One region of the Aeromonas sp. FDAARGOS 1416 genome, then DNA from elsewhere that is predicted to be linked to it. Evidence: predicted binding sites of a transcription regulator. Region 1 holds the regulator's gene; each other region holds the start of a gene.
What was found. The regulator sigma-54, encoded in region 1, starts transcription at its own class of promoters, with help from an activator protein. The targets are predictions, from matches to a motif close to TGGCACNGTTTTNGCTT.

Region 1 (5,438 bases):
GAGGGTGGTGGTGTCGATGCGCAGGTCAGCGGTCGAGGAGAGTGGCGCCAGCAGGTGGGTCTCCTGACGTATTGCCTCATCCAGCGACAGCTTGTTGCGTGAGAGGGGGTGCAAGCGGCGGCTCTCGCCATAGCGCTTGAGCAGGGTGCCATTGTCAGCGTCGAAGAAAAAGCTGGAGAACTCTACCCGCCCCTCATTGCGCACCTGTGCCAACAGATTTTCCAGTTTCTCCGGATCGCTCGGCAGGTTGCGCACATCGATGCTGACCGCCAGCTTGTCGTACTGGCTCTCCACCGAGACAATAAGCTGGGGCAGCAGATTGACCGGCAGGTTGTCCACACAGTAGTAACCCAGATCTTCCAGCACTCGCAGGGCTACCGTTTTACCGGAGCCCGAACGTCCACTTACCACGATTAACTGCATCTTGTTCCCTCACGCCAAAGCGGGTGTCTCATCCTTGGCCTGCTGTCAGGCCGAGGTCATGATCTGATAGAGCTCTTCGTCGCTGGTTGCCTGACGCAACTGGCGGCAAACCGCCTTGTCACCCAGCTTGGAAGCCATCAGAGAAAGGGTCTTGAGATGCTGCTTGCACTCGCTTTCCGGCACCAGCAAGGCAAACAGCAGGTCAACCGGTTGATTGTCGATGGAGTCGAAAGGAATAGGGTCGGCAAAGGTCATCAGGATCGCGGTTGGCGGGAACTCATCGTCAATGCGACCGTGGGGGATCGCAATACCGGCACCGATCCCGGTACTACCCATTTTTTCGCGGGCCAGCAAGCATTCGAACAGCGCCTGACGGGAGGTGCCAAGGCGTTCGGCGGCCAGCTCGCTGATGATTTCGAGGGCGCGTTTCTTGCTGGTACAAGGGACTGCACTCTTGGTGCAGTCCCGACTCAGTATGTGTTCAAGTTGCATGGTTATTTTTTATTTAACTTATCTTTGTGCTTGATGATCTGCCTGTCCAGCTTGTCGAGCAAGGTGTCTATCGCAGCATACATATCGGCATGTTCAGAGTTGGCAAACACTTCGCCACCGCTGACGTGCAATTTGGCTTCCGCTATCTGGTTCAGTTTTTCCACGCTAAGCACCACATGAACATTGTTGATGTGGTCGAAGTGACGCTCGAGTTTGGCAAATTTGTTATTCACATAATCACGCAGAGCTTCGGTGATCTCGACATGGTGTCCGGTCAGGTTAATTTGCATAACATCATCCTTTTGTTTGCCTAAACCAGGCGTTTGCGCTGATTGGAAGGTGGGATAAACAAGGATTCGCGATACTTAGCGATCGTGCGTCTCGCCACCATAATACCCTGTTCGGCCAGCAAATCCGCGATCTTGCTATCACTTAACGGCTTGGCAGGATTCTCTGCCGTGACCAGCTTCTTGATGAGCGCGCGAATTGCGGTCGATGAGCACTCTCCTCCTCCTTCGGTGTTCACATGGCTGGAGAAAAAAAACTTCAATTCGAAGATACCACGGGGGGTATGCATGTACTTCTGGGTCGTCACCCGGGAGATGGTCGACTCATGCATCTCTACCGCTTCGGCGATGTCATTGAGCACCATCGGCTTCATCGCCTCTTCACCATACTCGAAAAAGCCCTGTTGCTGCTCGACAATGCAACTGGCCACTTTCAGCAGGGTGTCATTGCGACTTTCCAGGCTCTTGATGAACCACTTGGCTTCCTGCAAATGGGAGCGAATAAACTGGGTGTCGGTGCTGCTTCGGGCGTTGCGGGCCATGGCGGCATAGGTCTCGTTGACCCGGATGCGGGGGGCGGAGTCGGGATTGAGCTCGACCACCCACTTGCTGCCCTTCTTGACCACGGAGACGTCGGGGATCACATACTGGGAGTCGCTCTGGATGATGCCGTTACCGGGACGCGGCTCCAGCAGCTGGATCAGATCCAGCACCTCCTTGAGGTCGCTCTCTTTGAGTTTTGTCTTGCGGGCGAGGGTGCGGTAATCCCGGTTGCCGAGCAGCTCCATGTGCTCGAGGATCACCTCCTTGGCCTCGTTGAGCCAGGGGGTCTGTGGGTCATACTGATCCAGCTGGATCAGCAAACACTCCTGCACAGAGCGGGCAGCAATGCCGACCGGATCGAAGTGCTGCACCCGCTTGAGTACCGCCTCGACCTCATCGAGTTCCACCTCTACGTCATCGCTGGTGACGGCAGCCTGAATATCCTCCAGCGCAACGGTCAGATAACCGGATTCGTCGATGGCATCGATGATGGCGAGCGCGATGGCGGCATCCACATCGCTGAACGGTGTGAGCCGCATCTGCCACAGCAGATAATCCTGCAGGTTTTCGGTGGTTTCACCCTGATAGACGCTATCTTCCCCATCGTGGATGGGGCCCGCGCTCTGGGCGGTGCCGGCAGAGTAAACCTCGTCCCAGGTGGTATCCACCGGCAACTCGTCCGGCATCTGCTCCTGAGCCATGGCATCGCTGGAATCCAGCTGGCTGGCATCGACCGGCGCTTCCGGACTGGTCTCTTGCGCCTCGCTCTCTTCCTGCTCCAGCAGAGGGTTGTTTTCGAGCGCTTGCTGAATTTCCTGCTGAAGTTCCAGAGTGGAGAGCTGGAGCAGACGAATCGCTTGTTGTAATTGCGGCGTCATGGTCAGGGACTGACCGAGACGCAACTGTAATGTCGGCTTCATCTACGTCGGGATATCCTTATGTTCAGCGAGGCACTCGTCAAAGGAAATGAAGGCATGCCCCCTTACTATAGACTGAATTGATCGCCCAAATAGACGCGCTTGACCTGCTCATCGGCAAGGATGTCAGCCGGTGCACCTTCGGCAATCATCTTGCCGTGGCTGACGATATAGGCCTTCTCACATACGTCCAGAGTCTCTCTGACGTTGTGGTCGGTAATCAAGACGCCAAGGCCTCTATCTTTCAGATGCTGAATGATCTTCTTGATGTCTATCACAGAAATCGGGTCAACCCCTGCAAAGGGTTCATCCAGCAGAATAAAACGCGGCTCGGCCGCCAGCGCACGGGCGATCTCGACCCGACGGCGCTCACCGCCGGAGAGGCTCTGCCCCAGGTTGTCGCGAATGTGGGTGATGTTGAACTCTTCCAGCAGTTGCTGAACCTTGTCCTCACGCTCCTCACGGCTCAACCCCTTGCGGGTCTGCATCACTCCCATCAGGTTGTCGAATACCGACAGGCGACGGAAGATGGAGGCCTCCTGCGGCAGGTAACCGATGCCGTTACGCGCCCGCACATGCATGGGCTGCAGGCTGATGTCCTGATCGTCGATGGTGATGAGACCGGCATCGCGCTGCACCAGCCCCACGATCATGTAGAAGGAGGTGGTCTTGCCCGCCCCGTTGGGGCCGAGCAGGCCGACAATCTGGCCAGTGCCCACTTCAAGACTGACGTCACTCACCACCATGCGGCGCTTGTAGCTCTTCTGCAGGCCCACTGCTTTCAACACTGCCATGGCTTATTTTCCCTGCTTCTTCTGGTCGGCGGGCTTGTCGAAATTCTCTACCTGATCAGGCAGGAATACGGTTTTGACCCGCTGGCTCGGGCTCTTGCTCTCGGCAATCATCTTCTGTTTGACGATGTCGTAGCGGATCAGATCGCCATTGACCTGGCTATCTTCCTGCTTGAGCTGACCGTTGCCGGTGATGGTCACCAGCCGGTTCTTCAGCTCGTAGCGGATAGTGTTGCCGTGGGCATTGACCGGCTTGCCGTTATCCAGGATCTGGAAGAAGGTGGCGGGTTTGCCGTAGGCAGTCATCACCTCGGCCCCTTTCTCGCCGGAACGGGTCACAACCACCTTGTCAGCCTTGATCCGGATGGTGCCCTGATTGATGGTCACATCCTCTTCGAAGGTGATGCGGTTGTCCTGCATCTCGGCCACCTGTTTGACGGCATCGACGTAAACCTTCTCGGCAAAGTCGGACTCTTTGGCGGTCACCGCACCACACAACAACAGGGCTGCGAGGGCCAGATTAGCGTTTTTCATTGAAATAGATGGCATGGCCTTGATCCAGTAACTCAAAATATTTGCGGTCCAGATGGCCCTTGAGGCCAACCCCTTGGGTCTGGAAATCCCGACCCAGAATGTTCACTTCCCGGTTGCTGCGCACATCCTGTGTCACCAAATCCAGCTCCAGATAGGGAGTATCCAGTGTGGAAATGAAAGAGGTGGGCAGCAGACCATCCAGATGCACCTTGTCCCGCAGGATGACGTTGTCGCCGGTGTTGAGCACGCCGGTTTCGGCGGTCACCTTCCACTCGGCGGCCCCCTGATCGCCATACATGTAGACCACCGGCTTATCGAAGGTGGCCTGCTCGAGGATTTGATAATACTCGGCGTAGGTCGACTCCAACCGCTCGGTGCGCTTGCCGTTGATATCAAAACGGGTGGTCACCAGATCTTTGGCGACAAAATCCGGCTGATAGTTTTCGATTTTGACGGCGCTCTCAGGCACCAGCTCAACCTTGCCCAACTGCCAGGCAACCAGTGCGACCAGAAACAGCAGGGCAAACAACAGGGTCTGTCTGCTCATACCGAGGCCTCGGGCTGATAATCGTCGTGGCCCTGCGCCTGCAAAATGAGGTCACACACCTCGCGCACCGCGCCCATGCCACCGCCAAGCCGGGTCACCATATCGGCACGACTCAGCACCAGCGGATGGGCATCGGCCACCGCGATACCCAGGCCGCAAGCGGCCATCACCGGCAGATCGATGGTGTCATCGCCCATATAGGCGGCCTGTTCAGCAGTCAGCCCCAGCTTGGCCAGCAGCGCTTCGAAGTGAGGCAGCTTTTTATCAGCCCCCTGCACCACATGAGCCACCCCCAGGCTTTTCATCCGATCGCTAACGATACGGGAGTTGCGCCCGGTGATGATGGCGATCTCGATCCCGGCATTGAGCAGTGCTCGCATGCCCGCACCATCGCGGGTGCAGAAGGTTTTCAGCTCTTCGCCGTTGTTTCCCATGTAGATGAGGCCGTTGGAGAGCACCCCGTCCACATCGCACACCAGCAGGCGGATTTGCGCCGCCTTCTCAAACTGGCTGCGCGTCACCGGACCATAGAGGGTCGGTACGTTTTGCATCAAATTACTCCGGCTTTCAGCAGGTCGTGCATATTGAAGGCGCCGAGCGGGCGTTTCTCTTCATCCACGACCAGTAATCCGTTGATTTTTCTCGTTTCCATCAGCTTAACGGCTTCCGCAGCCATCATCTCTGGGCCTACGGTAACACAGTTGGCCGTCATTACGCGGCTGATGGGGGTGTGATGGATATCGATCTGCTGGTCGAGAATGCGGCGCAAATCGCCATCGGTAAAGAGCCCGGCCAGCAGGCCATTGCCATCGACCACCGCCGTCATACCGAGCCCCTTGCGGCTCACTTCCAGCAGCGCCTGGCTGATGGTGGCATCTATCCCCACCCGGGGCAACAGATCGCC
Region 2 (5,438 bases), 570 kb from region 1:
GGATGAGGTGCTGATCGCCCACGATCGCACCAAAATCCAGCAGGATGACCACGTGGTCATGTTCCTGGTGGACAAGAAGTACATCCCGGAAGTGGAGCGGCTGTTCCAGCCAAGTCCCTTCTTCCTGTAACGTCTTCATGCGCACAGGCTGTCAAACCAGACCCGGCTCAGCTCCCCCAAGGGGATGGTCCGGGTCTTTTGTTAATCAACGACCAGGTTATCGAACATGATCAAGCTGCGTCCCATCATCTTCACCCTCGGGCTGGTGCTCTCCAAGCTGGCGCTCTTCATGTGGCTGCCCACCTTGCTGGCACTGCTCACCGGGTCAGAGGGATTTGTCGAGTTTCTCAAGTCCGTGCTGATCACCCACGGCGCCGCCCTGCTCTGCCTCCACTATGGTCGCAAGGCGGAGTTTCATCTGGGGGTGCGGGAGATGTTCCTGCTCACCACCTCGGTCTGGGTGGTGGCCTGCGCCTTCGGCGCCCTGCCTTTTGTTTTCATCACCCACATCAACTTCACCGACGCCTACTTCGAGACCATGTCGGGGGTAACCACCACGGGCTCCACCGTGCTCTCCGGCCTCGACAACATGGCCCACAGTATCCTGTTGTGGCGTTCCATCCTGCAGTGGCTGGGCGGGGTCGGCTTTATCGTGATGGCGGTAGCCGTGCTGCCCTACCTCAACGTTGGCGGCATGAAGCTGTTCCAGACCGAGAGCTCTGACTGGTCAGACAAAAGCGCCCCGCGTGCCAAGACGGTGGCCAACAACATCGTCGTGGTCTATCTGGTGCTCTCCATGCTCTGCTTCATGGCCTACTGGGCCAGCGGCATGAACATGTTCGAGGCGATCAACCACGCCATGACCACTCTCAGTACCGGCGGCTACTCCACCTCCGATCAATCCATGTCCCACTTCTCCAACTCGGCACACTGGATTGGCACCCTGTTCATGTTCCTCGGCGGCCTGCCCTTCCTGCTCTATGTGCAGAGCCTCAATCACAGGGACAACAGCCTGTTCAAGGATGCCCAGGTGCGCGGCTTCTTCTGGCTGGTGGTCTGGGTCACCGTCATCATGACCTTCTATCTGTGGGAGAGAGACCTGTTCGGCTTCTGGGATGCCCTGCGCATCAGCTGCTTCAACATCGTCTCGGTACTCACCACCACCGGCTACGGCCTTGGTGACTTCGGCACCTGGGGGCCGCTCGCCAGCATCGTCTTCATCGTGCTGCTGGCTCTTGGGGCCTGCTCCGGCTCCACTGCGGGCGGTCTCAAGATCTTCCGGGTACAGGTGGCATTCGCCCTGTTCAGAAAGCAGATGCGCCAGCTGATGCACCCCTCTGCCGTATTCCCCCAGAAGTACAACGGCCGGACGGTCAATGACGCCATCATCCGCTCGATGATCTCCTTCGTACTGGCCTACTTCGCCATCATTCTGGTGATAGCTGCACTGCTGGGCGCTATCGGGCTTGACCCCCTGACGGCCATATCCAGCTCCATCACCGCCGTTGCCAACGTCGGCCCGGGCATGGGCCCGGTGGTCGGCCCCAGTACCAACTTTGCCAGTCTGCCGGAATCGGCCAAATGGTTGCTGTCATTCGGTATGCTGCTGGGACGACTGGAGATCCTGACAGTCGCCGTGCTCTTCTTCCCCTCGTTCTGGCGCCAGTAACCCGCATGTAGCGACGCCCTCCACCGGTGGATAACAACCGGTGGAGGGCGTCGTTTTTTATGCCCCGGATCGGGCTCCGCCCTGTAACGGCCCGGCATAAGCCACAGAGTGCTTCAGGCTGCCCACCTTGCTCACATAAGGTAAAGCTGGGTCATTAAGACAAAATCCATAAATTAAATTTATAGCGATTGCTTTGGCTCACCCATAAGAGCCCGCCCCTGCCAGCAGGCCCGGCAGCAGCGCTTATCCACAAAGCAAGGTGCAACCGAACCGCGCAGCCCAACGCAGATAAAAAAAGGCCCAAACCTCAGGTTTGGGCCTTTCTATCAGCGAATCGTCAGCCACCACGAGGGCTACCGAGACTCAGCACATGGGATTAACCACGGCCAGAGCGCTTGCGATCCAGCTCGGTCAGCAGCTTCTTACGGATACGGATGCTCTTCGGAGTCACTTCTACCAGTTCATCGTTGTCGATGAACTCGAGAGCCTGTTCCAGAGTCATGCGGATCGGCGGAGTCAGAACCTGAGCTTCGTCGGTACCGGAGGCACGCATGTTGGTCAGCTGCTTGCCTTTCAGGCAGTTAACAGTCAGGTCGTTGGAACGGGAGTGGATACCGATCACCTGGCCTTCGTACACTTCGGTCGCGTGACCGATGAACAGACGACCGCGGTCTTGCAGACCGAACAGGGCGTAAGTCAGTGCCTTACCGGTAGCGTTGGAGATCAGCACGCCGTTCTGACGCTCACCGATGCTGCCACCCTTGTGCGGACCGTAGTGGTCGAAGGTGTGGTACAGCAGACCGGTACCGGAGGTCATGGTCATGAACTCGGTCTGGAAGCCGATCAGGCCACGGCTCGGGATCATGAAGTCCAGACGGACACGACCCTTGCCATCCGGGGTCATGTTGGTCATTTCGCCCTTACGCAGACCCAGCTGCTCCATGACGGAACCCTGGTGCGCTTCTTCCACGTCCACAGTAACGGTTTCGAACGGTTCTTGCAGCTCGCCGTCAACGGTACGCAGGATTACTTCCGGACGGGATACCGCCAGCTCGTAACCTTCGCGACGCATGTTTTCGATCAGGATGGAGAGGTGCAGTTCACCACGACCGGATACACGGAACTTGTCCGGATCATCAGTCTCTTCAACGCGCAGGGCCACGTTGTGGACCAACTCCTGATTCAGACGCTCCAGAATGTTGCGGGAGGTCACGAACTTGCCCTCTTTACCGGCGAACGGTGAGGTGTTGACCTGGAAGGTCATGTTCACGGTCGGCTCGTCAACGGAGAGCGGCGGCAGCGCTTCAACAGCACCGTTGTCGCAGATGGTGTCGGAGATCTTCAGCTCGCCCAGACCGGTGATGGCGATGATGTCGCCAGCTTGCGCGTCGGCAACTTCGGTACGGGACAGGCCCAGATAGCCCAGCACCTGACCGACTTTACCGTTGCGGGTCTTGCCGTCGGCACCAACGATGGTGACCTGCTGGTTGGTCTTGACGCGACCACGGGTGATACGGCCGATACCGATAACGCCCACGTAGGAGTTGTAGTCCAGCTGGGAGATCTGCATCTGGAACGCGCCTTCGGTGTCAGCTTTCGGGGCTTCCACGTTGTCGACGATGGCCTGGAACAGCGGCTCCATGTTCTCGGACTCAACGTCCTGATCCATGGTGGCCCAACCGTTCAGTGCAGAGGCGTAAACCACTTTGAAGTCCAGCTGTTCGTCAGTCGCGCCCAGGTTGTCGAACAGGTCAAATACCTGATCCATTACCCAGTCAGGACGAGCACCCGGACGGTCAACCTTGTTGATGACCACGATCGGCTTCAGACCCTGAGCGAACGCTTTCTGGGTCACGAAACGGGTTTGCGGCATCGGGCCGTCAACGGCGTCAACCAGCAGCAGCACGGAGTCAACCATGGACAGTACGCGCTCTACTTCACCACCGAAGTCGGCGTGACCCGGGGTATCAACGATGTTGATGCGGTAGTCATTCCAGCGGATCGCAGTGTTCTTGGCGAGAATGGTGATGCCACGTTCCCGTTCCAGATCATTGGAGTCCATGATCCGTTCCTGGCCTTCCGTGGAGCGGTCCAGTGTGCCGGACTGCTGCAGCAGCTTATCAACCAGAGTCGTTTTGCCGTGGTCAACGTGCGCAATAATCGCAATATTGCGTAAATTCTCTAACATTCTCGCCTCAATCACCGGGTAAAATTGGGCGCTAATTGTACTCTTGCCTTTGTGATCTGCCTAGCAGAATTGCAGTACATTCGCGCATAACAACAGATCTGGATCATAGACCTCTCTGACAAACCCTGCTTAGATGGGCGGTGACCGTATTTCGCGCACCATTACAGCGCACCAAAACGATCCACCATCGCACTAAATTGATGCAACGCGAGTCGAGATCGCCTGGTTTTGGGGAGCCTCTTCAGCGAGATTGCCCTGAAATCAAGCTGTCACAAACTTGGCACGATACTGGCTTATGTGAATACGACGACGCATTCACCCAGAGAGTTTTAACACCGGAGGTTACTTAGCATGTCAGCCCAGAACGTTTTGGCCCTGATCCAGGAACACGAAGTCAAGTTTGTTGATCTGCGCTTTACCGACACCAAGGGTAAAGAGCAGCATGTATCCATCCCTGCTCACCAGGTTGATGAAGATTTCTTCGAAGACGGCAAGATGTTCGATGGTTCCTCCATCGGCGGCTGGAAGGGCATCAACGAATCCGACATGGTACTGATGCCGGACGCAGCCTCCGCCAAGCTGGACCCGTTCACCGAAGAGACCACCCTGAACATCGTTTGTGACGTGCTGGAGCCTGCCACCATGCAGGGCTACGACCGCGATCCGCGCTCCATCGCCAAGCGTGCAGAAGATTTCCTGAAGTCCAGCGGCATCGCTGACACCGTGCTGTTCGGGCCGGAGCCGGAATTCTTCATGTTCGACAACATCACCTTCTCCAACACCATGGGCCACAGCTTCGTGAAAATCGAATCTGAAGAAGCCGCATGGAACTCCGGCACTGCCTATGAGCATGGCAACAAGGGTCACCGTCCGTTCGTGAAAGGCGGTTACTTCCCGGTTGCACCGGTCGACTCTTCCCAGGATATCCGCGCCGCCATGTGTCTGGTGCTGGAAGAGATGGGCCAGGTCGTTGAAGCTCACCACCACGAAGTGGCCACTGCCGGTCAGAACGAGATCGCTACCCGCTTCAATACTCTGACCCTGAAAGCGGATGAAGTGCAGGTACTGAAGTACGTGATCCACAACGTGGCCCACGCCTACAACAAGACCGTCACCTTCATGCCGAAACCCATGTTCGGTGACAACGGCTCCGGTATGCACTGCCACCAGTCTCTGGCCAAGAACGGCGTCAACCTGTTCGCCGGCGACCTGTATGGCGGTCTGTCCGAGATGGCGCTGCACTACATCGGCGGTATCATCAAGCACGCCAAGGCCATCAACGCCTTCGCCAACCCGACCACCAACTCCTACAAGCGTCTGGTTCCGGGTTATGAAGCACCGGTCATGCTGGCCTACTCTGCCCGCAACCGCTCTGCCTCCATCCGTATCCCGGTGGTTCCGAGCCCGAAAGCCCGTCGTATCGAAGTGCGCTTCCCGGATCCGGCAGCCAACCCGTACCTGGCCTTCGCAGCCCAGCTGATGGCCGGTCTGGACGGTATCATCAACAAGATCCATCCGGGCGATGCCATGGACAAGAACCTGTACGACCTGCCGCCGGAAGAGGCTGCAGAAGTACCGACC
Region 3 (5,438 bases), 1.9 Mb from region 1:
CAACTCCCCTTCTGCCGGATTGCTGCTGGCCACGGGGATCAACAATGCGCAATCCATCTATGCCGGCGCGCTGGAGCTCGGCAATCTGGGCATTGAAGCGCAAAGCGATCAGATCCTGAAAATCACCCTGGAGCGGCCGGCTCCCTATTTCCTGCAGCTCATCAGTCAGCGCCCCTTTGTGCCAGTCAACCAGAAGGCGATAGCCAAATTTGGCAAACAATGGACCGAGCCCGGCAAGCTGGTGAGCAATGGTGCTTACCGGCTGGCAAGCTGGACGCCAAACGAGCAGATAGAAGCCGAGCGCAACATCCACTACTGGGATGACCTTCACACCCGTATCGGACGGGTCACCTATCTGCCTATCACCTCGCAACATGCCGAACGGCTGCGCTATGAGGCTGGTGAAATCCAGCTCACCAACAAGGTCTCCCTCGGCTATTACCAGAAGATGAAGCGCGAGTCTCCGGAGCGGCTCTGGGGCTTGCCGCTGTTTGGCACCTATCTCTATGCGTTCAATTTGAAGCGACCCGAACTGCAGGATGTGCGGGTGCGTCAGGCGCTCTCCATGGCGGTTGATCGACAGCAGCTCATTGGATCGGTGAGCGGGCAGGATGAACAGGCGGCATGGTCGCTGTTGCCGGAGATGCCGGGTTACCCCCGGGTGATATTGCCTGTGGCGCTTGAGGATATGCCAACCCGCCAGGCCAAAGCGGCAGCGCTGCTGTCAGCGGCCGGGTATAACAGTGCCAATCCACTCAAGCTGAGCATTACCTACAACAGCGCAGAAACCCACAAGCAGATGGCGATGGCCATTGCCGCCATGTGGCAGAAGCTGGGGGTGGGGGTACAGGTCACTCTCAACAGTCTGGAGTGGGGCGCCTATCAGGTGGCCAAGGATAGCGGTGATTTTCAGGTGGCCAGAAGCTTTCTGTTTGGCGATTACGTGGAGCCGTCAGCCATGCTGGGCAGCTTCCGTTGTCAGGATCTGCGCAACGAGAGCGGCTACTGCAATCCCGATTTTGATCTGTTGCTGGAGCAGGCAGCCAATACGCTGGACAGCGCGAGCCGTGTTGAACTCTACCGGCATGCCGAACAGTTGCTGCTTGAGGAGGCGCCGATCCTCCCCGTGTATCATTACAATCAGATGAGACTGGTCGATCCCGCGCTGCGAGGGCTGCCCAGCCAGAATTTGAAAGGGACGATTGCCACCAAGGATCTCTATTTCAGCCCGCAGTGAGGAGCATTTCATGAAACTTGCCATCATTTCCGACATCCACGGCAGCATCATTGCGCTGGAGCGGGTGCTGACCCAACTTGAGCCCTGGCAGCCGGATCACTATCTGCTGCTCGGCGATCTGCTCAACCATGGCCCGCGTAATCCTCTGCCGGAGGGGTATAACCCGGCTGCAGTGGCCGATCGGCTCAACGAGTTGGCACCGCAGATCATCGCGGTGCGGGGCAATTGTGATTCCGAAGTGGATCAGATGCTGTTGCGTTTTCCCATCACCGCCCCCTACAACCAGCTGCTGGTCGATGAGCGGCGCTGGTTTGTCAGCCATGGTCATCTTTATCGCCCGGACGAGGTACAACTGCCGGAGGGTAGTCTTTTCCTGAGCGGTCACACCCATGTGCCGGTGCTGGAGTGGCAGGGAGAACGGATCTTGATGAACCCGGGGTCGATCTGTTTCCCGCGCGGCGAGTTGCCTGCCAGTTACGGGAGCTATGAGGACGGAGTACTGCGCGTCAATGCGTGTGAGGACGGGCGAGAGCTGTTGCGACTGGAGCTTTAAAACGGAGAGCAAAAATGCAAGGCCTGATAAGAGATGTCAGGCCTTGATACCGTAGGAGCGGGTGCCAGAGCGAGTGTTACCCTTGGCGTCATAGGTCAGGCTGTTGCGATCGCGCAGCTGACTCAGAAAGGTTGCCAGACGACGGTTGGAGACGATGCTCAATTCAAGCAATCGACCGTTGATATCATTTTGTGCCTGGCAGGCATCCAGTTTTGCACGAAGCTGCGCCATCTCGTCGGGATAGGCTGCCAGCTGCAGTGCCAGTTCCGGCATCTCTGCCAGTGTCTTGTCCAGAGTTTCTATCGCAGCAAGCAACTGCTGTTTGCGCTCGGTCAGTGCGGGCAGGGCCAGTGCCTGATGCTGTTCGAGCAAGCTGAACTCTTCTTCCAGAATGCCTTGCATCTGGCTGAGGTAATCATCTTGGGTGTGCAGTAACGAAGGTAAATCCATCATCCCAGAACTTTGTCCAGATTGGCCTCGAAACTGAACATCTTCTTGGCCACAGCGTCGCTGTTAACCTGATATTCACCACTCGCGACGGCTTTTTTCAGCCGTTCGACCTTGCTCTCATTGCCGGTCGAGGCGGTATTGAGGTTTTGTTGCATCTTTTGCAATTGTTGCGCCTCACTGGTCAAGGAGACGGAGTCCAGCTTGACAGTAGCCGCTTTGTTTTCGGGCGATGAGGTGACTGACTTGCTGCCTGTCCCCTGGCTATTAGCGGTATTTTGCAACCGATTATTCGCCAAGTTGTTGATATTGTTGATGGCCATTTTAGTTACCTTCGTCTGCTTTAAGGTTTGCTTACCTGTTTATCGGCGCGGCAGATCAAAACTTTAGAAAAAAGTTGTCAAGGATCCGGATTTAAAAAGTGACCGATACGGCACCTACTGCACTGACTTTACCCTCAACGGTTTTGCCGGAGCGAATATTGATGAGTTTGATGATCTCTCCGAAGCTGCCATCTTGCAAGGCTCGGGCCATGGTTTTGATCTGGAAGTTGCTATTTTCTGCCGTCAGGGTGACCTGATCCCCTTTGCACACGACACAAACCTGGCTCAAACGGATGGGTTGCCCCGGTTTTAGCTCCCGCTTGCTGCGTACTCCGACAAGAGGGGCTGTGTCAGTCAGGTAGTCGCCGCGGATCAGGGTCTGATCCTGATAGGCCAACACCAGCTGGCTTTCACTCAGCAGGTCCCCCTTGGCGATGGGGTTGGTCACAGTGACATAGGGTTTTTGAATGCTGACCCGCACCGGGAGATAGACGTCCCAGGGCCTCTCTTCCTCACATTTAAGGTAAACTGTTGTATTACGGCGAATTTCCATTTTTGCTGGTAAGCTGATAGTGAGCAGATCTTCGCAGCGGGTCAGTGGGAGCCGTTCATCCAGCGTGGCAGAGGTGACCTCGGCTCTGGCATCCAACGGAATATCCAGCTGGCTGTAAACGAACTCTTGTGCCTTTTCTTGCAGATAAGTAGTGACGTCCGAGGCGTAGCTGGAAGATATGCTGCCAAAAAAGAGGCTGATGAGTAAAAGTCGGTTAATCATTTTCGCTCGTTGGTCGATAAGTTGTTCACGCATATCACCATATTTAACTATGATTGCTTCAGAATCTGTTCGTTGTCACATCGATAGTCTGACGCAATCCATCACGCATGCATGATTAATGCCAAGCGTTTTTAGGGAGTGTTTATGGCCAGTATCCTGGACTCGGTCAACCAACGTACCCAGCTAGTGGGGCAAAACCGGCTGGAGTTGTTGTTGTTTCGTCTCAATGGACGTCAAAGATTTGGCATCAACGTATTCAAAGTGCGTGAAGTGTTGCAGTGTCCCCCCTTGACCGTGATGCCCAAATTGAACTCCTGCATCCGCGGGGTCGCACATATTCGTGGCCAGACTATCTCGGTCATCGATCTCAGCATGGCAGTTGGTAAACGCCCGATTGATGATCTGAGCAAATGCTTCATTATCATCTCCGAGTACAACCGCTCTATTCAGGGTTTTCTGGTGCATTCGGTCGAGCGCATCATCAATATGAACTGGGAATCCATCCTGCCTCCGCCCAAAGGTGCGGGTCGCATCAACTACATGACAGCCGTGACTGAAGTCGATGGCGAGTTGGTCGAAATCCTTGATGTTGAGCGGATATTGAACGAAATTTCGCCGGTTGCAACGGATGTTAGTGAGGAGCTGGTTCAGGCCAGTGTCGACCACCCGACTCTGGGGCGTCCTGTTCTTGTTGCGGATGACTCCTCAGTGGCACGCAAACAGGTACAACGTGCGCTTGAGGCCATCGGTGTCGAGTGCGTGTTGGCAAAAGATGGCCGCGAAGCATTGAACATGCTGCTGGAAATGACCAAAAATGGTCCTATCAAGGATCAGGTTGCGCTGGTTATTTCGGATATCGAAATGCCGGAAATGGATGGCTATACCTTCACTGCCGAGATCCGGAATAATCCCAATCTCAAGGATTTGCATGTTATTCTGCATACCTCGCTCAGTGGAGTATTCAACCAGGCAATGGTGCAGAAAGTTGGTGCGAACAATTTTATCGCCAAGTTCCAGCCTGATGAATTGGCCAAGGCCGTACAAAACGCACTCTAATAAAGAAGAACAGCTGCATGAAGACACTTTCGGACGACTTATACAAACAGTTCAGCAACTTTCTGGCGGTACAGAGCGGAATTGTGCTGGGGGATAACAAACAGTATCTGGTGAAGAGCCGTCTTTCACCTTTGATGGCTCAGTTTGGCATCGAGAGTCTGTCTGATCTGGTTACCCGTGCAATGAGTGTGCGAGAGCGTGACCTGAAAATGGCCGTAGTAGATGCCATGACGACCAACGAGACCCTCTGGTTTCGTGATACTTACCCGTTTCAGCTTCTTACTGACAAGATTTTCCCCGAGTTGGGGAAAAGTGGCCGCCCCATCAAGATCTGGTCAGCCGCTTCCTCGTCAGGTCAGGAGCCCTATTCCATTGCCATGACGGCACTGGAGCAGCAGATGAAAAAGCCGGGTACCTTGCCTGGTGGCGTGCAGATTGTCGGGACGGATATTTCGACGACCATGCTCAATCAGTGTAAGGAAGGCGTTTACGATAGCCTTGCTCTGGCGCGCGGTTTGTCACCGGAGCGCAAGAAGATGTTTTTTGAGCCTTACGGTGACAACAAGATGCGGGTTGCCGAGCGAGTCAGAAAATTGACCACCTTCCGGCCACTCAACTTGTTGGAGAGCTATAGTCTGCTCGGCAAGTTTGACATTATTTTTTGCCGTAACGTGCTCATCTATTTTGCGCCGGAAGTGAAGTCGAAGATCCTCAACCAGTTTGCTGCCAGTCTCAACCCCGGTGGATATCTGATGCTGGGAGCGTCGGAGTCACTGGCCGGGTTGACCGATCGGTTTGAGATGATCCGCTGTAATCCGGGGATTGTCTACAAGGTCAAATAGGCTTGAGGGCCCTGATATTCGGGGTCTGCCGAATATTGCCAGTTCATGCAAAGAGGGAAGCTACGAGCCTCCCTCTTTCTTTATCTACAGCTCAGTCTTTCTATTTACCTACCATATCTCGCCACTGCAAAAGTGGTTGAAACCTTAAGGTGGCCAAATGATGCCGTCTGACTCAATGCACGAGATGCTCCTGCCGTTTTCGGTC
Region 4 (5,438 bases), 920 kb from region 1:
CGCCGGGGGAGAGGGTGGGATCGCTCTGCAATCGCCAGTGGCGCTTGGCGCACTCGTCGGCGCCAAATGCCTGTTCGATTCGCGCTATATCGTCGGGATGCAACATCAGAGTCACCCCCTGTTCGGCGGCAGGCAGCAAGGCCAGCCCCTCTTTAAGCGCCTCCAGCAGAATGCGGGGGGAGGTCTCCGCTTCGTGACGAATAAGCGCGCGGGCCAGTTGCATCACCAGCGAGACCAGCTGCTGCTCCACCGCCTGATCCAGCTCGTTAAGCGGATTGGCAAGGCGGGCGGCGAGTCCCTGCCAGTGGGCGATCTCCTGCTCCACCAGCTCGCGGCCCATGGCCAGCCCCTCCTCGCGCCCCTGTTCGAGACCGGCAGAGTGGCCCTGTTGCAATCCTTCCAGCTTGCCCTCTTCCATTCCCTTGGCATAACCGGACTCGCGCCCCTCGGCCATTCCCTCTTCCCAGGCGGCCTGACGGATCGCTTCAAGTTCTTCGGCGGTGATGCTGGGGGCCGGCTCCTGTTCGGGCTCCGGCTCCACCACCTCCTCTTCCTGCTGATACCAGTCGGGGGCCAGGCCAAGAGCATTGGTAGGCGCTCCCGCCTCTACCTCGACCTCCATCTCGGGCCAGCCCCAGGTCTCAACACGGGCATCATCGCCCTCGGGGCGCACATACCCACGCAGTTTGTTGTTCATGCTTTGCGCGGCTCCTCACCACAGCCTGATGCGGGTTTGGCATCGCAATTCGGTTTATGGGCCATGGCTTAGAGGAACTCCTCGCCGCCACCGGCGCCCAGCATGATCTCGCCAGCATCCGCCAGACGACGGGCGATGGAGAGGATCTCTTTCTGGGCCGCTTCCACTTCGGAGACCCGGATCGGCCCCATGGCCTCCAGATCGTCTGCCAGCATTTCGGCCGCCCGTTTGGACATGTTCTTGAAGATCTTCTCGCGCATCTGATCGTCGGAGCCCTTGAGGGCGCGTTGCAGCAGATCCCCAGGCACTTCCCGCAGCATGGTCTGGATGCCGCGATCGTCCACATCGATGAGGTTTTCGAACACGAACATCAAATCCTGGATCTGCTGGCTCATCTCTTCGTCCGACTCGCGGATGGAGTCCATCAGCTGGCCTTCGATATTGGTATCCAGGTAGTTCATGATGTTGGCGGCTGCCTTCAGGCCGCCCATCTTGGCTGCCTGGGCACCGGCCGCACCGGCGAACTGTTTCTCCATGATGTCGTTCAACTCTTGCAGTGCCGCCGGTTGTACCTCTTCGAGGTTGGCGATACGCATCACCAGATCGAGGCGCACCTGCTCCGGGAACTGGCTCAGGATCTCGGCGGATTGCTCCGGCTCCAGATAGGAGAGCACGATAGTCTGGATCTGCGGGTGTTCGTTCTGGATGATGCTGGCCACCTGACGGGCATCCATCCACTTGAGCGAATCGAGACCGCGGGCGCCTGAACCGAGAATGATCTGGTCCACCAGGTTGCTCGCCTTGTCCTCGCCAAGGGCCGCCACCAACGCCTTGCGCACGAAGTCTTCGCTGCCGATACCGATGTTGGTGTACTTCTGGATATCGTCGATGAATTGACGGTGCACCGCTGCCACCCGATCGTGACTGAAGTCGGACATGGAGGCCATCGACATACCGAGCCGCTGCACCTGCTTGGGCTCGAGATGACGGAAGATCTGGGCGGCATCCTCTTCATTGAGGCTCAGCATCAGCACCGCAGCCATCTCCATCCCCGACATCTGGTCGAGGATCTGGCGCTGACTGTCAGTGATGTCATTGCCGGTGACTTGACTCTTCTTTTCTTCAGGCATCTTTGTTCGTTACCCATTCTTTAATGACCTGAGCGGCCAGATCCGGCTCGTTCGCCACCAGCGCACGTACCGCCTTGAGCAAGTCTTCGTCACGGTGCAGATCCGGCAGTTTCAGCTGACCATCGCGTACACCAAATACCTGATCATTCTCGACTTGTGCTGACAGCAGACTCAACTCGTCGTCGCCACCCAGTACGGTATGGTTGTCGAAATCCACTTCCCCTTCCGGTTTGGCATCCGGATAGAGCAGTCGCTTGAGCATGGGGCGAACCACGGTGACGATCAAGACGATGATCACCAGTACCGAGGCGGCAATCCGCACCGCACGCCAGAACCAGGGCTGATCGTAAAGCGGCACCTCGGCCACGGTATCCAGCTCTGGACGATTGAACGGAATCGCGACCACCTCAAGGGTATCACCACGGGTCACATCAAAGCCAAGGCCACCACTCAGCAAACGACGTAATGTATCGAGTTCTGCCTGGGTGCGCGCCTCACGAGTCACGGCCCCGTCGGCACCGGGTACCGCTTTGTAATCCACGGCAACCGAGACGGTCATGCGGCGAATGCCTCCCATCTGGCGACGGGTATGGCTGACGGTGGTATCCAGCTCGAAGTTGCGGGTTGCCTCTTTGCGGGAACGGCCAGAAGCGGCAGCGCTGGCACCATCACCACCGGTCGCCTCCTCGGGAATATTGGAGGCGGCAGGGGGCTGGTTGGAGAGGGCGCCGGGCACACCACCATTGCTACCGCTGGCGCTGTTCTCTTCCATGGTCATTTCGGAGCGCACAGCAGGCAGGTCCGGGTTGTAAGTCTTGCGGGTCTGCTCCTGCTGGGAGAAGTCGAGGGAGAGATCCACTTCCGCCGTATAGTTGTCGGCCCCCAGCACCGGGATCAGGATGGCGTCAATTTTTTGTTTGTACTCCAGCTCCTGCTTCTGCTGCATGGCAAACTCTTTGCGAGTCTGGGCCGAGATCGGGTCTTGCGAGCCGGAGTTCAGCAGGCGGCCATTCTGGTCGGTGACGGTGACGCGGGTCGGCTCAAGGCCATGTACAGCGGAGGCCACCATATCGACGATGGAATCCACCTCCCCCTGCCCCAGCGCCGCCCCTTTCAGGTTGAGCACCACGGTGGCACTGGGTTTACGTTCGTTACGGGCAAACACGTTGTCTTTCGGAATGGCCAGCAGCACCTGGGCCTTGGCCACATTCTGGAACTGCTCGATGGCGCTCGCCAGCTGGCGCTCGCGGCTCAGCTTCAGACGTTCGCTCTCCATCCGCTGGCTGACGCCGAAACTGGAATCTTTCAGCAGGATATCTTCACCACCGATGTTGCTATCGGTGGCATTGGCGAGACCGGCACGGGTCAGAGCCAACTGGATAGTGGGGTAATTTTCGGCGTTGACCAGCACGCTCTTGCCATCTACCTCGTAGGGGATCTTCTGCTGATCGAGGAAGTCGAGAGTCTTCACCAGCTCCTGGGTGGTGTAGGTGCCGAGGGGACGCATGTCCGGCTCCTTGCCCCACAGCAGGATAAACACCGCAATGGCCAGACAGATGGCAAGCCCCAGGATCAGGGTGATTTGCCGCAGCACATCGGTGTTGGACAGGAAGCCCAGCGCCGAACTCTTCTGCTCATTTTCATCGAGGGCGGCGGTGCCCTCATCGTTTATCAGCAGATCGCCGTTTTGGTCAGTAGCCACGATTTATGTCCTTATTGCTGACATGTTCATGATGTTCAGTCGTCATGGTTTATTGGCGTCGCTTATACCGGCATGTTCATGATGGTCTTGTAGGCATCGACCATCTTGTTGCGCACCTGTACCGTGGCTTCAAAGGCGATGGACGATTTTTGGCCCGCGATCATCACCTCGGCCAGATCCACCGACTTGTCACCCATATCGAAACGGGTACGCAGGTCATTGGCGGCCCCTTGCAGTTCGTTGACGTTGCCAAGCGCCTGTTGCAGCAGCTGACCAAAGTCGGAGGTTACCTGACGACCGGGTTGTGCCAGCGGCGTTGCGCCTGCTTCGATCTTGAGCGCCTGCATCTCTTGCATCAGGCTGCTTGCACTAATTTCCATTTTCCATCCCCAGACAAATCATTGACGCTGGCATGCAACAAGCAATTAGAGTGCCAATGCGTTAAAAACGCGACGAGGATGAGTGGCCTGACCAGGCCGGACGGGTTCGACAACGGCAGGTGGCTCTGATTAAATCCGACTCTGACGCCCACTTTTGCTGGCTGGCAAGGAGTCCGCTCTGGATTATCGCAAACCCGTGTTCAAGGCGATGGACTACATCAGCCACCATCTGGATGACAATCCGGGCCTGGATGAGGTCGCAGCAGCGGCAGCCATCTCCACCTTCCACTTCCACCGTATTTTCAAGACGATGGTCGGCGAGACCATTGCCGGATTTACCCGGCGCCTGCGTATGGAACGCGCTGCCCGTCGCTTGCTCGCCTCCCCCCAAAGCGACATCACCACCCTCGCACTGGCCGCCGGGTTCTCCAGCTCTCAGAATTTCGCCAAGGCCTTTCGCCTGCACTTCGCCATGAGCCCCTCGGAATACCGCCAGCAGCAGGGGGGAAACTGGAAAAGCAAGATTGGAAACGATCCCCTTCCCTTTGACACCTATGATGACCTGGTCATGCACCCGGTCACCGAACACCCGGGTCTGTTGCAGGGGGCTAGCGTCAGGCAGATGCCCGCCCGGCGCGTGGCGTACATGCGCCGCCTGGGCCCCTATGGCAAAGAGACCTGTGAGCAAGCTCATCGGGATTTGCTCGCGCTGTTCGCCTCAGACGAGGCGATGACACCGGCTGGTACCCTGAGTCTCTATTGGGATATCCCCGATATCACCGATGAGACCCGTTGTCGTACTGACGTCTGCATCGAGCTGGGGCCAGAGATCCCCGCAGGGCGCCAGTTAACCACCCAGACCATCGCCGAGGGCCCCTATGCGGTATGTCACTTTATCGCTCGCGGCGATCAACTGGTCGCCTGCTGGGAGACGGCATTTCGCTGGGTAGTGGGCCAAGGGCTGAACTGCGACGATCGCCCGTGTTACGAGCAATACCACTCAGGCACGGACCCCGACCGGGATCATTACGTGTTTGATATCTGTATCCCGCTGATCAACCGATAAGCCGATACCTCATTTCCATTTACCCACTTCGGTGCCTTCGGGCACCGAAGCGACGGAGTCATGCCCATGAATATCAAAACGCTGTTTCTCGCCAGCCTGCTGGTGACGCTTCCCGCTGCCGCCAATGCCCAGTCACAGAGCCAGACGCTGATCTTTGGCGGCACCATCTACAGTGGTGATCCGGCGAACCCTCACCCGGAAGCAGTCGGCATTGAAGGTAAAAAGATAGTGGCAGTCGGCAGCTATCAGGAGGTCAGCGCCCGCCTTGGCAGCCATGCCAAGCGTCTTGATCTGAAAGGAAAGTACCTGATGCCAGGCCTCATCGACAGCCATGTTCATGCGGCATTTGCCGGTTTTCAGGGGATGACGGTTAACTTTCCCGATGCCATGAATGAGGTTGAGCAGGTGCAGCAATTTCTGACCCGCAGCAAGGATGATCCCCGCCTGACACTGGGCGATGTAG

Region 2: the regulator sigma-54 is predicted to act here: its motif matches at 4,136-4,152, upstream of glnA (glutamate--ammonia ligase).
Region 3: the regulator sigma-54 is predicted to act here: its motif matches at 3,443-3,459, upstream of flgA (flagellar basal body P-ring formation chaperone FlgA).
Region 4: the regulator sigma-54 is predicted to act here: its motif matches at 3,949-3,965, upstream of fliE (flagellar hook-basal body complex protein FliE).

The regions. Positions count from the first base shown of each region.
Region 1 is NZ_CP077301.1:3,386,532-3,391,969, forward strand. It holds gene rapZ (RNase adapter RapZ) at 1-423, opposite strand, end outside; gene ptsN (PTS IIA-like nitrogen regulatory protein PtsN) at 469-915, opposite strand; gene hpf (ribosome hibernation promoting factor) at 918-1,205, opposite strand; gene I6L46_RS15290 (RNA polymerase factor sigma-54) at 1,226-2,665, opposite strand; gene lptB (LPS export ABC transporter ATP-binding protein) at 2,731-3,456, opposite strand; gene lptA (lipopolysaccharide transport periplasmic protein LptA) at 3,460-3,987, opposite strand; gene lptC (LPS export ABC transporter periplasmic protein LptC) at 3,974-4,534, opposite strand; gene kdsC (3-deoxy-manno-octulosonate-8-phosphatase KdsC) at 4,531-5,085, opposite strand; gene I6L46_RS15315 (KpsF/GutQ family sugar-phosphate isomerase) at 5,085-5,438, opposite strand, start outside.
Region 2 is NZ_CP077301.1:3,960,348-3,965,785, reverse strand. It holds gene trkA (Trk system potassium transporter TrkA) at 1-130, shown strand, start outside; gene I6L46_RS18005 (TrkH family potassium uptake protein) at 227-1,669, shown strand; gene typA (translational GTPase TypA) at 2,046-3,857, opposite strand; gene glnA (glutamate--ammonia ligase) at 4,209-5,438, shown strand, end outside.
Region 3 is NZ_CP077301.1:803,261-808,698, forward strand. It holds gene I6L46_RS03635 (peptide ABC transporter substrate-binding protein) at 1-1,237, shown strand, start outside; gene yfcE (phosphodiesterase) at 1,248-1,790, shown strand; gene I6L46_RS03645 (flagella synthesis protein FlgN) at 1,827-2,243, opposite strand; gene flgM (flagellar biosynthesis anti-sigma factor FlgM) at 2,240-2,560, opposite strand; gene flgA (flagellar basal body P-ring formation chaperone FlgA) at 2,652-3,335, opposite strand; gene I6L46_RS03660 (chemotaxis protein CheV) at 3,480-4,391, shown strand; gene I6L46_RS03665 (protein-glutamate O-methyltransferase CheR) at 4,409-5,233, shown strand.
Region 4 is NZ_CP077301.1:2,461,926-2,467,363, forward strand. It holds gene fliH (flagellar assembly protein FliH) at 1-697, opposite strand, end outside; gene fliG (flagellar motor switch protein FliG) at 766-1,827, opposite strand; gene fliF (flagellar basal-body MS-ring/collar protein FliF) at 1,820-3,529, opposite strand; gene fliE (flagellar hook-basal body complex protein FliE) at 3,592-3,909, opposite strand; gene I6L46_RS10920 (GyrI-like domain-containing protein) at 4,064-4,975, shown strand; gene I6L46_RS10925 (amidohydrolase) at 5,042-5,438, shown strand, end outside.